One region of the Microbispora sp. NPDC004025 genome, then DNA from elsewhere that is predicted to be linked to it. Evidence: riboswitches for the same ligand, from Rfam matches in the RefSeq annotation. Region 1 holds a riboswitch; the other holds the start of a gene.
What was found. Region 1 has a riboswitch for cyclic di-AMP ahead of ACWEQG_RS03580 (C40 family peptidase). Riboswitches for the same ligand answer to the same signal wherever they lie in the genome.
Positions count from the first base shown of each region.

Region 2: another riboswitch for cyclic di-AMP. It lies ahead of ACWEQG_RS13070 (C40 family peptidase); the one in region 1 lies ahead of ACWEQG_RS03580 (C40 family peptidase).

Region 1 covers NZ_JBSGHN010000001.1:720,771-727,633, reverse strand. Annotated here, with positions in the region: gene ACWEQG_RS03590 (glycosyltransferase family 4 protein) at 1-151, opposite strand, end outside; gene ACWEQG_RS03585 (hypothetical protein) at 240-1,154, opposite strand; gene ACWEQG_RS03580 (C40 family peptidase) at 1,258-1,782, opposite strand; cyclic di-AMP (ydaO/yuaA leader) riboswitch at 1,904-2,062, opposite strand; gene ACWEQG_RS03575 (NlpC/P60 family protein) at 2,359-3,321, opposite strand; gene ACWEQG_RS03570 (NYN domain-containing protein) at 3,457-4,773, opposite strand; gene ACWEQG_RS03565 (GNAT family N-acetyltransferase) at 5,096-5,665, shown strand; gene ACWEQG_RS03560 (DEDD exonuclease domain-containing protein) at 5,744-6,863, shown strand, end outside.
Region 2 covers NZ_JBSGHN010000004.1:244,613-251,475, forward strand. Annotated here, with positions in the region: gene ACWEQG_RS13055 (FAD-dependent monooxygenase) at 1-1,045, shown strand, start outside; gene ACWEQG_RS13060 (hypothetical protein) at 1,097-2,014, shown strand; gene ACWEQG_RS13065 (hypothetical protein) at 2,072-3,160, shown strand; cyclic di-AMP (ydaO/yuaA leader) riboswitch at 3,441-3,600, shown strand; gene ACWEQG_RS13070 (C40 family peptidase) at 3,937-4,272, shown strand; gene ACWEQG_RS13075 (non-reducing end alpha-L-arabinofuranosidase family hydrolase) at 4,406-5,884, opposite strand; gene ACWEQG_RS13080 (histidine phosphatase family protein) at 6,504-6,863, opposite strand, start outside.

The DNA of each region.
Region 1 (6,863 bases):
GGGCGTCGAAGTCCTCGCACCCCTTCCAGCGCGGGGCGTACACGACCACCGAGCCGGGCGGCCTGCGTGAGGCGAGGCCGTGCACGAACGCCTGGATGCCGCCCGGTCTGGGCGGGAAGTCGTTCGTGACGATCAGCGTCCGCTTCGTCATCCTCACCCCCGGCGTGCCACGCGCGGTCCGCCCGCGCCGCCCGAGAAGGCATTGTCGCAGCCGCGGCGGTCCCTCCGCGGAAACCCGATCAGGACCGGGCGAGCTGCCCGCGCGCGTACGCCCGCCATTCGAGGGTCAGGCGGCCGGGGGTCAGCCCGAGCACCTCCCGCAGGGCGGCGCCGATCTCCTCGCGCCGCGCGGCGCGGTAGAGGGCGACCAGCCTCCGCTCGCCGAACCGGGCGGCGATGTAGCGGCAGGCCAGCCACGCCTCCTCGTACGCCTGGGCGGGCCTGGCGGCGAAGTCGCCGGGCCCCGGCAGCTCCCGCAGCGCCGGCCTGCCGGCGGCCACGTCGGCGGCCAGCTCGGCGGCCACCGTGCGGACCGGCAGTCCGCTGTCCAGGTAGCCCACGTAGTCGGCGAAGCCCTCCATGAGCCACATCGGGACGGCGCGGGGGCCGGCGGTCGCGACGTGCGTCAGCTCATGGGTCACGACGACCAGGCGGCCGGTCGCGGACAGGCGGGCGAACGCGGCCGGCTGCACGATCACCCGGCCGCCGGTGGCGACGGCCGCCAGGCCCTCCACCTTCGCCGGCGCGGCCAGCACGGCGGTCTGTTCCTCGCCCCGGGGCACGAGGACCACCGCGCCGCCGTACCCGCCCCAGATCCTCCGCACCGTACGGTCCGCACGATCGGCCAGCTCGGCGATCTCGGCGACCAGCGGCCGGGGCGACCCGACGACGACAGCGCGCGCGCCGCGGGCGACGGAGGCGCCGGTCCACATGCCCGGATGCTCCCGCACGGCGGCGCGGGCGTCGAGCCGCAGGGCGAGCAGTGGATCGGGCGCGGCCGCGGCCTCCGGCCCGGCCAGCAGCGCGGCCAGCGCGACGGCCACGGCCGCGGCACGGCGGGGACGGACTCCGTGGGACGGATTCGCGGGCCGGCGCCGGTCGGCCTCGGCGCGCACGCCCGGCACGCCCCCGGGCACGCCGCTCGTGACAGTCACGCCGTGCATGGTAGCCAGCGCATGCCACGGCCCCGTCCACCTCGGCGAGGTGGACGGGGCCGCAAGGACGGCACCGGTCGAGGGGGCTTGGTGACCGGCGCCCTCAGACGCCCGGACGGACGGCACCCACGAAGGTGCTCCTCCGGTAGGCGTCCAGCTTGTCGATCCGCACCCGCGTGCCGCTGTGCGGAGCGTGGACCATCTTGCCGTGCCCGACGTACATGCCGACGTGGCCGCCGCCGCTGGTGAAGATCAGGTCACCGGGCTTGAAGTGCCCCCAGGACACCTTCTTCCTGACCGCGCCCCGGATGGACCACGTCGTGCGCGGCAGCCGTACGCCCGCCTTGCGCCAGGCGTACTGGACCAGGCCCGAGCAGTCGAACGCGCCCGGTCCGGTGGCCCCGTAGCGATAGGGGTCGCCGATCTGCTTCCTGGCGGTCTGCACCGCGCGCAGGGCTTTGGCCCGCTGGAGCGCGCTTCTGCTGACCTTCCGTTTGGCGGCGGACTTCTTCTTCGTCGCCTGCTTCTTCGCCGCGGCCTGGCGGGCGGTGGTGTTCGCACCGGTCGCCGTGGCCGTCTTCGGGGCCGTCTTCGTCTCGGGGGCTGTCTTGACGACCGTGACCGTCACCGTGTCGGCCGCCGCCGGATGCGCACCGGCGACCCCTACGGATGCCGTCAGAGCGGCACTTCCAAGGGCAATTCGGGCAATACGGGACAGGCTAGCGGGGGTGGTAGACAGGATCTCTCCTCGGCTCTTCCGCAAACGCCTACCGGGTTAGCTGACGGGTTCGGGCTGGGAAGCCGCCCTACGGCGCGCGATGCGCCGATTCACCCCGGACCTTCGCGTGAAGGTCGATGGTTCCCCGGCTCCGTGCCTCCTGACTGCACGGACTCGGCAGGCCACCGGCGCCGGGGATCCCGCGAGGGGGGTGTTGGGGGCGCCGATGACGGTGGAATTGTTTCGCTACCGGCCGGCCGGACCGGTTCGCGGCGGCGAGGCGTGCTCGCCGCGGCCCAGAAGCTACCCAGGACCCGGCGTGTTCGGCAAAGCCCCGCCGCCGGATAAAGATCGGATAACGAAGGCCGCGGAGAAGAAACCGCAGCTTACCCGCAGCACGGTTGGCTAAATGTGACTCTACTCACAGTCCCGCCACAGACGCTCAATTCGGTCACTTGAGCCACAGCCTCACAGCACGGCGAGACGTCAGGGACGGACGGCGCCGATGGCGCGATACTCGGCGAGTGTGACAACTTTCACAACATCTCCGGTCTGCGGAGCGTGGACGACCTTGCCGTCGCCGGCGTAGATGCCGACGTGCCCGTACCCGGCGTGCCAGAGCAGATCGCCCGGCTGGAGCTCGTCCAGCGAGACCCTGCGGCTCGCACCCCAGGCCCACTGCTCGTAGCTCGTCCGGGGCAGGGTCACTCCCGCGGCCGACCAGGCGGCCTGCACGAGACCCGAGCAGTCCCAGGAGTCCGGCCCGGTGCCTCCGTAGCGGTACGGCTTGCCGACCTGCTTGTAGGCGAACTGGAGCGCCGCCAGCGCGTTGCCCGACGCCGGCCCGGTGTAGACGATGCCGGCGCTGTTCGGGTTGCCCGGGTTGTACGTCCCGAGCGAGCGCAGCAGCTTCATCTGCTCCCTGACGAGCTTGTCGACCTTCTCCTTCTCGTCGGCGAGCTCGCTCCTGACGTCGGCGGCCTCGTCGTAGGACGCCTTGCTCTGGTCACGGCGGTCCTTGAGGCCCTGGATGGCGCTCTCGTACTCCCGGAGCCGCCCGGCGCGCTCGGCCGAGATGTGGTTGAACGTGGCGAGGCCGCTGAGCATGGAGTCGGGGTTCGAGCTGTAGAAGACGCCGCCCCACGAGCCCATCTCGCCGATTTGGTAGCTGTTGACGGCCATCGTGACCAGCCCGGAGCGGAGCTCCTCCACCCGGACGTTGTGCTTCTTGTAGTCCTCGTTGACGGCGAGGTACTTCCGCCTCGCCTTCTTCCACTTCTCGTTGGCCGCGTTGTAGCGGTCCACGAGCTTGTCGGCCTGCTCGTTGAGCTTGTTCAGCTTCGCCTTGGCCTGCGCGACAGTGGGCTTCGGATCCGCCTGCGCGCCCGTCACCGGCATCAGCAGGACCACGGCGGCCAAACCGGCGGCCACCGGCACACGCCCTCGCACTGAGGCCCCCTTTAGATCTACGAAACCTGCGCGCGACTCTATCCAGGCGATCATGAAGCTTCAACCTGGTCGCAGGTATTCGCCGCGGTCATGACACAGGGCGACCAGGCGCGTCCGGAGCGTGCGTACGGGCGCTCAACCGCGGCCGAGCCGGCGCAGCAGCAGGAGCGAGGGCACCGGGCGCGCGCCCATGCGGCGCACCGACTCGGCCACTTCCCGGTCGGAGGAGACGACCGCGATCGCCCGCCCCGAGGGCTCCGCCCGCACCAGCGTGCGGATGAGGTCGTCGGCGATCTCCCCGGGCGCGCTGAACATCACCCGGACCCCGCGCGGCGCGGACACCTGGACGGGCCCGTTGAGCTCGGCGCCGTCGAAGACGCACGTCACCTCCGCCCGCGTCTGGACGGCGAGCCCGCCGAGCCCGGTGAGCAGCCGGGCCCGCTGGTCGGCGAGGGTCAGCGAGGGGTAGCCGGTCTTGGTCACGTTATAACCGTCGACGATCAGGTGCAGGTGAGGGAGGGCCAGGAGCTGATCGAGCAGCTGGGGGTCGTCGTTGGCCAGCGCCCGCGCGGGCACGGCCGTCACGCCCGGCTCGCCCGGCACGACGGCGGTCACGTAGTCGGCCGGCCTGCTGATCGTGGTGGGCAGGCCGAGCTCCTTGCGCAGCCCCGCGGCGGTGTCCTGCAGCGCGTCCAGCAGCACCCGGACCCGGGCGTCCTCGATGCTGCGGCCCTCGCGGGCGGCCCTGCGGCTCGCCTCCAGCTGGCGCTCGGCGTCCGCCAGGCGTTCCTTGAGCCGGCGCAGCTCGGTCTCGGCCGCGCCGTTGGCGCTCGCGACCCTGGCCCGCGCCTCGGCCGTCTCCGCCTCCAGCTCGGCCGCCCTGGTCTCGGCGGCCCTGACCCGCTCACGGGCCTCGTGCAGCTTGCGCCGCAGGTCGGAGTTCTCCGCGCGGGCCGCCTTGAGCTGCTCGCGCACCCGGTCGATCTCCTCCTTGGCGGAGGCTCGCTGCGCCGCGAGCTGCTCGCGCAGCCGCGTCTCCGCCTGCTCCCGCTGGCTGCCCGCCGCGGCGGCCTGCTCCAGGTCGGCCCGCGCCTGCTCGACCAGGTCCGGCCAGCCGGGCGGACGGGTCAGGTAGGCCGCCGCCGCGACCAGCACCGGCTCGGCCGCGGGGGGCACCGTACCCTCGGCCAGGCTCGCCACCAGCTCGGGCCAGGCCGCCTCCAGCGTCTCGGCCACCCGCTCGCGGAACTCCTTGTCGTTCTCCAGTTGGGCCGCGATGGGCGCGCTGCCCAGACGGGCGCGCTTGCGTGGGTCGAACTTGGCGATGTTGCGCAACGGCGGCGGCACGGCGGCGGCGGGCATCGAGCCCAGCACCTGCGCCGCGACCTCCACCACATGTAAGCGGACCTGCTCGGGCAACGGACGAGACAGGCCTTCTCCGGCTGAACTCATCTCGTCGCTCCTCGGCCGTGTCCTACAGATCTTCTGCTCACTGCGGTCGCCCCGGCGGCGCCTCGCGGTGCTGTCGCCCCCGAGTGCGAGAACGCCCCCCGATGCCCGCCGCCGCGAGACGTGAGCCTCGCGGCGCGCCCACCGGGCCGCCCTCACACGGCAAGATCTGCGAGACACTCCCTTGTTCTTGTCCCTTCCAAGGGTACGGCCGTCGCACCGTGTCCATGCCGCGTTCATGATCTGTCACCGGGCCGCCGGCGGTGCGGCCCGGCGCGGACGACCCGTCGGCGGGCGCCCGGCACCCGTCCGTACGCTTGGCGGCGTGTTCACCCCGCCGTACCCGATCACGACCCCCCGGCTGGTCCTGCGCCCCTTCGCCGAGGCCGACCTCGACGACCTGCACGCCTTCCACTCCCTGCCGGAGGTGACCAGATACCTGTACTGGGACGCCCGTACGCGGGAGGAGACGAAGGCCGCGCTCGACCGGAAGATCGCGTGCGCGTCGCTCGGGGAGGACGGCGACGTGCTCAGCGTGGCCGCCGCACTGGCCGGCGGAGGGCCGGTGATCGGCGATCTCACGCTGTTCCTGCGCAGCCGGGAGCACCGCCAGGGTGAGATCGGCTTCGTCTTCAATCCGGCCTGCCAGGGCCGCGGGCTGGCCACCGAGGCGGCCCGCGAGATCCTGCGCATCGGGTTCGAGGGTCTCGGGCTGCACCGCGTCCACGGCAACTGCGACGCGCGCAACACCGCCTCCGCCCGCCTGATGGAGCGGCTCGGCATGCGCAAGGAGGCCCACCTGGTGGAGAACGAGTTCTTCGCCGGCGCGTGGAGCGACGAGCTGATCTACGCGATGCTGGCCCGCGAATGGCACGCCGGGGCGGCGTCCGCGTAGCTCCCCACCTGGCCGTTCCTTTACCGTCGCATGGGGCCGGTACGGCAATTGTCGGTCGGCGTCTCTATGGTCTTGGGCGTGGATGCGGTACAGGGCACGCTGGACGAGCTCGGCACTCCCCTGCGGGAGGTGACGTTCGTCGTCTTCGACCTTGAGACCACCGGCGGCTCGGCCGCGGAACACGCCATCACCGAGATCGGCGCGGTGAAGGTGCGCGGCGGCGAGGTGATCGGCGAGTTCGCCACGCTGGTCGACCCGGGCGGACCGATCCCCCCGTTCATCTCCGTGCTGACCGGCATCACCGACGCGATGGTCGTGGCCGCGCCGAAGTTCTCGGAGGTGCTGCCGAGCTTCCTGGAGTTCGTCGCCGGGACGGCGCTGGTGGCGCACAACGCGCCGTTCGACATGTCGTTCCTGAAGGCGGCCTGCCAGGCCAACGGGTATCCGCCCCCGGCCAATCCGGTGGTGGACACGGCCGACCTCGCACGCCGGGTGCTGACCCGCGACGAGACCCCCAACTGCAAGCTCGCCACCCTCGCCCGAATTTTCCGCAGCTCCACCGAGCCCTGCCACCGGGCGCTGGCCGACGCGAGGGCCACGGTCGACGTGCTGCACGGCCTCATCGCGCGGGTCGGCTCGCTCGGTGTGCACACGCTGGAGGACCTGCGCGGCTTCGTGCGCGCCCCCACCCCGGAGCAGCAGCGCAAGCGCCACCTGGCCGACGGGGTGCCCGGCGCGCCGGGCGTCTACGTCTTCGAGGACGCCAGGGGCGAGGCGCTCTACATCGGGAAGAGCTCCAACCTGCGCAACCGCGTGCGCAGCTACTTCACCGCGAGCGAGACCCGTTCGCGCATCCGCGAGATGGTCGGCATCGCCGAGCGGGTCAGGACGATCGTCTGCGCCACCGCGCTGGAGGCGGAGATCCGCGAGCTGCGGATGATCGGAGCGACCAAGCCCCGCTACAACAGGCGGTCCCGCTTCCCGGAGCGGGCGGTCTGGCTCAAGCTGACCGACGAGCCGTTCCCTCGCCTCAGCGTCGTGCGGGAGGTCCGCGACGACGGGGCGGCCTATCTCGGCCCGTTCGGCAGCAGCCGCACGGCCGACGACGCGCGGACGGCCATGCACGAGGCGCTGCCGCTGCGGCAGTGCACCGAACGGATCTCGGCCCGCGTGCGACGGCCCGCCTGCGCGCTCGCCG
Region 2 (6,863 bases), on a different contig from region 1:
GGGACTGCTGGACGAGGTGCGACGGCGCGGCACGGACATGCGGATCGCGCGGTTCGTCGACGCGCGCGGCAGGCAGCTGGGCACGATGGACGCCCGGTTGTTCGGCGGCCGCGAGGGTGACGACGTCGAGATCATGCGCGGCGACCTCGCCGGGCTCCTGTACGCGGCGGCCGGAGACGGCGTCGAGTACGTCTTCGACGACTCCATCACCAGCCTGAACGAGACTCCCGAAGGCGTGCGTGTCACCTTCGCGAGCGGCCCTCCGCGTACGTTCGACCTGGTGGTGGGCGCCGACGGCCTGCACTCGAACGTGCGCGCGCTGGCCTTCGGCGAGGAGTCCCGGTTCGTCCACGACCTCGGGCACCACATCTCGATCTTCACGGTGCCGAACCATCTCCACCTGGACCGCACCGAGATGATGCACCCCGCCCCGGGCAGGAGCGCGGGGATGTACAGCACCGGGGACGGCGACGACGCCAAGGCGATGTTCCTCTTCTCCTCGCCGCCGATCGCCTACGACCGGCGAGACGTCGCCCGGCAGAAGAAGCTGCTCGCCGACGCCTTCTCCGGTCAGGGCTGGGAGGTCCCGCGCCTGCTCGACGCGATGGAGGACGCGCCGGACTTCTACCTGGATTCGATCAGCCAGGTGCGCATGGACCGGTGGTCGTCGGGCCGGGTGGCACTCGTGGGCGACGCGGCCTACGCGGCCTCGCCCGCGTCCGGCCAGGGCACCAGCCTGGCCCTGGTCGGCGCCTACGTTCTGGCGGGCTGCCTGGCCGAGGCGGCGGGAGACCACGCCGCCGCGTTCGCCGCCTACGAGCGTGAGATGCGGCACTTCGCCGAGGAGAACCAGAAGCTCGCCGCGAACAACCTCAAGGGCATGGTGCTGAAGTCGGCGGCGCAGATCCGGTTCCAGATGCTGATGTTGCGGCTGATGCCGCACCTGCCGGGGAGGAACCGCATGATCGAGCGGATCACCGAGCCGATCCGCAGGGCCGCGACCGCGATCACGATCAGGGACTATCGGGCGCCGGCCGCGCGATAGACCCACAACAATTCCCGGATCTGCGGCATCTCACCCAGCATGAGATTGCGCATGACCCTCGGGGCACTGCTCCTGACCGCCGTACCGCTGGCCGCGCGGCCCGCGGCGGCCGCCACCCCGGTCACGATCGCGTACGCCCAGCGGACGCAGACCTGGGAACTGGTGCTGACCGACGGAGACGTGGTGCCGGTGCCGGAAGCGCTCGCGGTGGCGCCCAAGGACGCGGTCAACGCCGGCGCGCCGGCCCCCTTCCTGGTAAGCGGGGACGGCCGGCATTACTTCTACTTCCGCAAGTCGGACGGAGTGTTCGTCCGGCGAACCCTGCACGGCAAGGAGAAGTCGATGCGCAGTGTGACGGCGACCGCGATCGGCGAGGAGTGGCCGTCGGTGTCGGACGACGGCAGCTTCGTGGTCACCGGGACCTCGGCGCCGGGACTGGGGGCCCTGGTGGACCTGCGAAAAGGCAAGACGCTGCCACTGCCCGCAGGCAGGGACGACTGGAACCTCGCGGGGTTCAGCCCGGACAGTGAACGGCTGCTGCTGCAGGGGGTGGTAGGGGGCCGCGTGACGGTGTTCGACCGGGCGCTGCGTGCCCGGTTGCGGCCGAAGACGCGAAGGTGGGCGGTGGCCCTGGCGAACGACTACGTGACGGCGGCGGTGCCCGTCGGCTCGTGGCCGGAGTCCCGCAAGCTGCGCCTGCTCAACCTGCGCACCGGCCACGAGAGCGGCACCGTGACCGTGCGGCTGCCCCGCGGGCAGCAGATCGACGACCTCGACTTCGACACGGCGGGGCGCGTGGTCGTCCGCTCGCGGACCAAGACGGGCGTGGCGGTCTACCGGGTCTCGAAGACGACCGGCAAGGCGACGCTGCTGCGGACGCTCACCCGGCCCGACACACGGATCTGGGTGCTCCCGGGCGACAGCACGTACGAGCCGTGGACGGAGAAGGCGAGCAAATCGTCCCGGTGACGAAGTGAACTGATCCTCTCCTCCGAACGTCATCCTCATGACGGAAGGGGAGGCGTTGTGCGTACCGCGATCGTCTCGGGGATGACGGCGCTCGGGCTGGCGTGCGCGCCCGCCGTGGCGGCCTCCGGCGTGACCCACGAGGGCGGCCGGGCCGGGGAGACCGCCGCGTGGCGGCTGGCCAGGGTGAACACCCTGCCCGGTGACGACGTCCTCGACGACGTGACGGTCCTGGCCGACGGCTCGGTGTGGGCGGCCGGTCACCGGGTCGCGAACGGGAAGCAGCGGGGCCTGGTCCAGAGGTACGACGGCCGGGCGTGGCAGGTGGTCCCCGGCGCCCCGGCGTACGAGCTGAAGGCCGTGGCGGCCACCTCGAACAGCAACGCTTGGGTCTTCGGCCAGGGGAAGGCCGCCCGGTGGAACGGCCGCGCGTGGACCACCTTCTCGCTGGGCGGCGCGTTCTCGGCGACGGACGCCGACGCGACAGGCGCGAAGGACGTCTGGGCGGTGGCCGGGTCCTCGGCCTCGGCCAGGCACTGGAACGGATCCTCGTGGAAGAGCGTCCGGCTGCCGGCCCACGCCGCCGCCGTCGACGCGTACAGGGCCCGCGATGTCTGGGCGGCGGGCAGCAAGGGCGACCGTCCCGCGATCATGCGGTGGAACGGAGGGTCCTGGGCGCTGGTGCCCACGCCCGCGGTCAAGCTGCCCGCCCCCGACGCCGTCGCGTTCCTCGCCGACATCGCCGTCGTGAGCCCGGGGAACGTGTGGGCCGTCGGCGGCGTCACCTGGGAGGGCGCGGACGACGAGGGTGACGACGTCACCTACAACCGCACCCTGGTGATGCGCTGGAACGGCACGTCCTGGTCCGCCTCGGTCGGCGCCGCCAACGCGCAGCCGTACACGGAGGTGGAGCCCGACGGCAAGGGCGGCATGTGGGTCGTGCAGGGCAACTGGAACCCCACTCTGTGGCACGTGACGGGCTCGGCGTGGAGGAGCGTCCCCCTCCCCCGGAAGGCGGGCACCGACGCCGTCCTGTCCTCGATCGCGCGCAGGCCGGGCACGGCGGCGCTGTGGGGCGCGGGTTTCACCGTGCCGCAGGGCGACCCCGACGACCCCTCGGCCAACGGCACGTTCTGGCGTACGCGCTGATCTTCACGATGCCGGGAGCTTCTCTCCGGCTCTCGTGCGGGTGTGACGAGCGTCACGTTTCCCCGATAACGCTGCTCTGACCTGCGGCTATGCGGACATGATCCCTTTTATGGGCTTCTTACCCTTTATGTGTCCTTTGCCCGAATATGGGGGAGCTTGGTAGTTTCCTTGCCCTGTGACGGCGGCGTACCCCATGACGCCGCCGTCGCGGAACCGGCACCGCCGTGCTTGAAAACGAAAATCCACTGTCACCGTCGTCATGTCCTCTCCGCCCCCCAGGGCGCCGGTGACGCCGAATCCGTGCGGCAAGGAAGCACGGAGCCGGGGAACCAGTCGACCTTCGCACGAAGGTCCGGGGTGAATCGGCGCGCCGAGCGCCGTAGGGCGACTTCCCTGCCCGAATCCGTCAGCTAACCCGGTAGGCGCAAGCGGAAGACTCTAGGAGAGACCCCCTGTCTACCAACCCCGCCACCCTGTCCCGCATCGCCCGCGTCACGATCGGTGGCGTCGCGCTCACCGCCTCTGTAGCGGCGTTCGGCGCGCTGCCCGCGGCCGCCGCACCGGGGACGGTCACGGCACCACAGCCCGCCTCGACGCTCATCCCGCCCCAGCCCCCCGCGACGGGAGCCACCCCGGCGCCCACGACCCCGACCCCGATCCCGACCACGGCGGCGACCCCGGCGGCGGCCGCCGCCGGGGCCACCCCGGACGCCGCCGCGGCCAAGAAGCTCAGCAAGTCCGCTCTCCAGCAGGAGAAGGCCGAGCGCGCCATCAAGGTGGCGAAGAAGCAGCTCGGCGACCCCTACGTGTGGGGCGCCACAGGCCCGCGGGCGTTCGACTGCTCCGGGCTGGTCCAGTTCGCCTGGCGCAAGGCCGGGATCAAGCTCCCGCGCACGACGTGGTCCATGCTCAACGCCGCCAAGAAGAAGGTCCGCCTGGCCCACCTCAAGCCCGGCGACCTCGTCTTCACCAGCGGCGGCGGCCACGTGGGCATGTACATCGGGCACAAGAAGGTGATCAACGCCCCCCACAGCGGCGCGGTGGTCCGCATCGACAGCCTCAAGGGCTACTGGAGGAGCAGCTTCCTCACCGCCGTACGTCCGGGGGTCTGACACCGGGGCGCGCGGGGTTCCCGGCCTGCGTCGGCGCGGGCCGGGAACCCCGCGCGCGCCCGCGCCCTCGGAACCAGGAAACCTCCGGTCGGGCGACACCGACCGGAGGTCTCATGAATCCTGCGTCACATCATCAGCGCTGCAGCGTCAGCACGCCCGGCCGGTAGGGCAGGAGGCCGTAGTCGCCGCCGGAGCTGGGGCTACGACCCTGGTAGAGCAGCTGCAGGTTGCAGGCGTCGACGGTCTTGGTCTGGTCGGGGTTGTTGCGGACCAGGTCACCGTGGCTGATGTCGTTGGTCCAGGTGGCGCCGCTGTTGGCCTTGCCCGCGAAGGGGTTGCTCTCGCTGGTGGCCTGCGGGGTCCACGAACCACCCAGGCTGGTCGCCGTGTACGAGCGGAAGTAACGGCCCTGCGAGCCGATCGACTCGACCAGCATCAGGTACTTGTTCAGGCCCTGGAGCTTGTAGACCTCGACGCCCTCGAACAGGTTGTTCGTCGTGTCGCTCATGATCGTGGTGTAGTTGGAGCCGAAGCTGCTCGGGAAGTTCCCGATGGGCATGCTCTGCCGGTAGATCTTGCCGTTGTCGCCGGCGAAGAACAGGTACATGTTCTGGCCGTCACCGATGAGGGTCTGGTCGATGGGGCCGGTGCCGGAGCCGGTGATGCTCGCCGTGGACAGCGTCTGCTGCGCGGACCAGCTGTTCACGTTGCTGGGGTCGCTGGAGGTCCGGTAGGAGAAGGCGGTTCCGCCCCACTGGTAGGCCAGCACCCAGATGTTCTTCGGAGCGAAGTAGAACAGCGTGGGCGCGACGGCCGAGAAGGGCATCGTGTTCTGGCTGGCCGAGGCCATGTCGGACCAGTTGGTGAACAGGCCGAAGTTCATCGAACCCCAGCTCGTGCCCGTGTTGTGCGTCGTCGCGTAGACCAGGTGCTTGCCGTTGTAGACGACGTTGGTGAAGTCCTTGAGCGAAACCCACCCGGACTTCGGGTTCGCCAGCGAGCCCGTGGAGCTCCAGCGGTACGTCGACGGGAGGTCGCACGTGCCGCCGGTCGGCGTCACCGTCGGGGACGGTGACGAGCTCGGGCCGCCGCCTCCGCGGATGCTCCACTTCTGGTTGTCGCCGCCCCAGCAGCTGTAGAGCTGGACCTGGCTGCCGTTGGCGGTGCCGGCGCCGACGACGTCCAGGCACAGCCCGGACGCGACGCCCACGATGGTGCCGTCGGAGTTCTGGCGCCACTTCTGGTTGTTCTGGCCGTTGCAGGACCAGATCACGACCTTGGTGCCGTTCGTCGTGCCCATGTTGTAGGCGTCCACGCACCGGGTGCCGTTGAAGGTCCGCAGCTCACCGGCGGAGGTGAACTCGAAGCCCTGGTTCGCCTGCCCGTTGCAGTCGTAGATCTGCAGAGCGGTGCCCAGCGCGTCGGTGTTGCCCGCCACGTCCAGGCAACGCCCCGACGCAGCGCTCACCAGGGGTGCGGGCGCCGCCGACGCCGGCACCGCCCACGTCGCGGTGGCCGCCACCAACGCGGCCAGCACCGCCACGAGGCGTACGCCGACACCGACCGGCGAACGACGCCGGCCGCTCGTCATACGAATGGGGGGTGAATCCATTGTTTCGTTCTCCTCCTTCGGGGGGTGAAAGCGTGGCGAAGCAGGCCACGCCAGGAAAAACCGCAGCGATTGCACGGTGGCGGACAGGTACCGTCCGCGATGGAAGGGCCAAGGGCGACCACGGATCTGTTAGCGCTAACATCTTGCGCAATCCCGGGTTCCTCTCCCTCGGCTACTCGTCGGTGATGGTGCAGCGGCGCGGATACGACCGGGCGAGGCACCGCGTCAAGGACGCGACTCTGCCCCCCGCCGGCCACGTCCGGATGCCGCCGGGGTGGCGCGCGGCCGCGGACCGCCTCCGATCATGGAGACCCTCCTTTCCGTGGCCGGCGCGTGTTAGCGCTCACAATTCACGACGCGGAGAGCCGCGTCCATAGGTCTCGTTGCCGGTGATAATGGCGGAGCAAACTAGGACCCGCCGGGGTCCGTCAAGAGCCGACCGGGAGCTTCGGCGGCGCCTCGCGCTCCTGGAACGCACTCAGCTGGCATTACGGGCCCGGCCCGCACCGCATGCGATCCGGCACGTGATGAAACTTTCAACCGAGTACGCGCCGACGTGGGCGGCGGCCTGCCGCATCACCGATTGCCGCGCTCCCCGGCGAGCGGCCGGGAGCCCGGTTCACGGCCTGACGCCTTCGGGGAACCCGGTCCAGCGCAGGCCGGGCGGGAGGTGGCTCATGTCATTGAACATCACGAGCGTGGGCGGCAGGCCGTCGCGGTAGTCGATGACCGTCAGTGCGGTGTTGGCGCTGTTCAACCCGAGCCACCGGGACGGCGGCGCGTCCAGCGCGTGCCGCACCAGCCACGCGATCTGGTAGGCGTGCGTCACCAGCACCTCGCGTGTGTCGTGCCGGGTTCCCTCCGCGGTGGTGCCGGGGACCTTCGCGAACCGGGCGACCAGGGCCTCGGCGAGTCTGCGGCCCGAGGCCGCCTCGGTGTCGTCGTAGCCGTCGAAGAAGCCGGCCCAGGACGGAGGCGT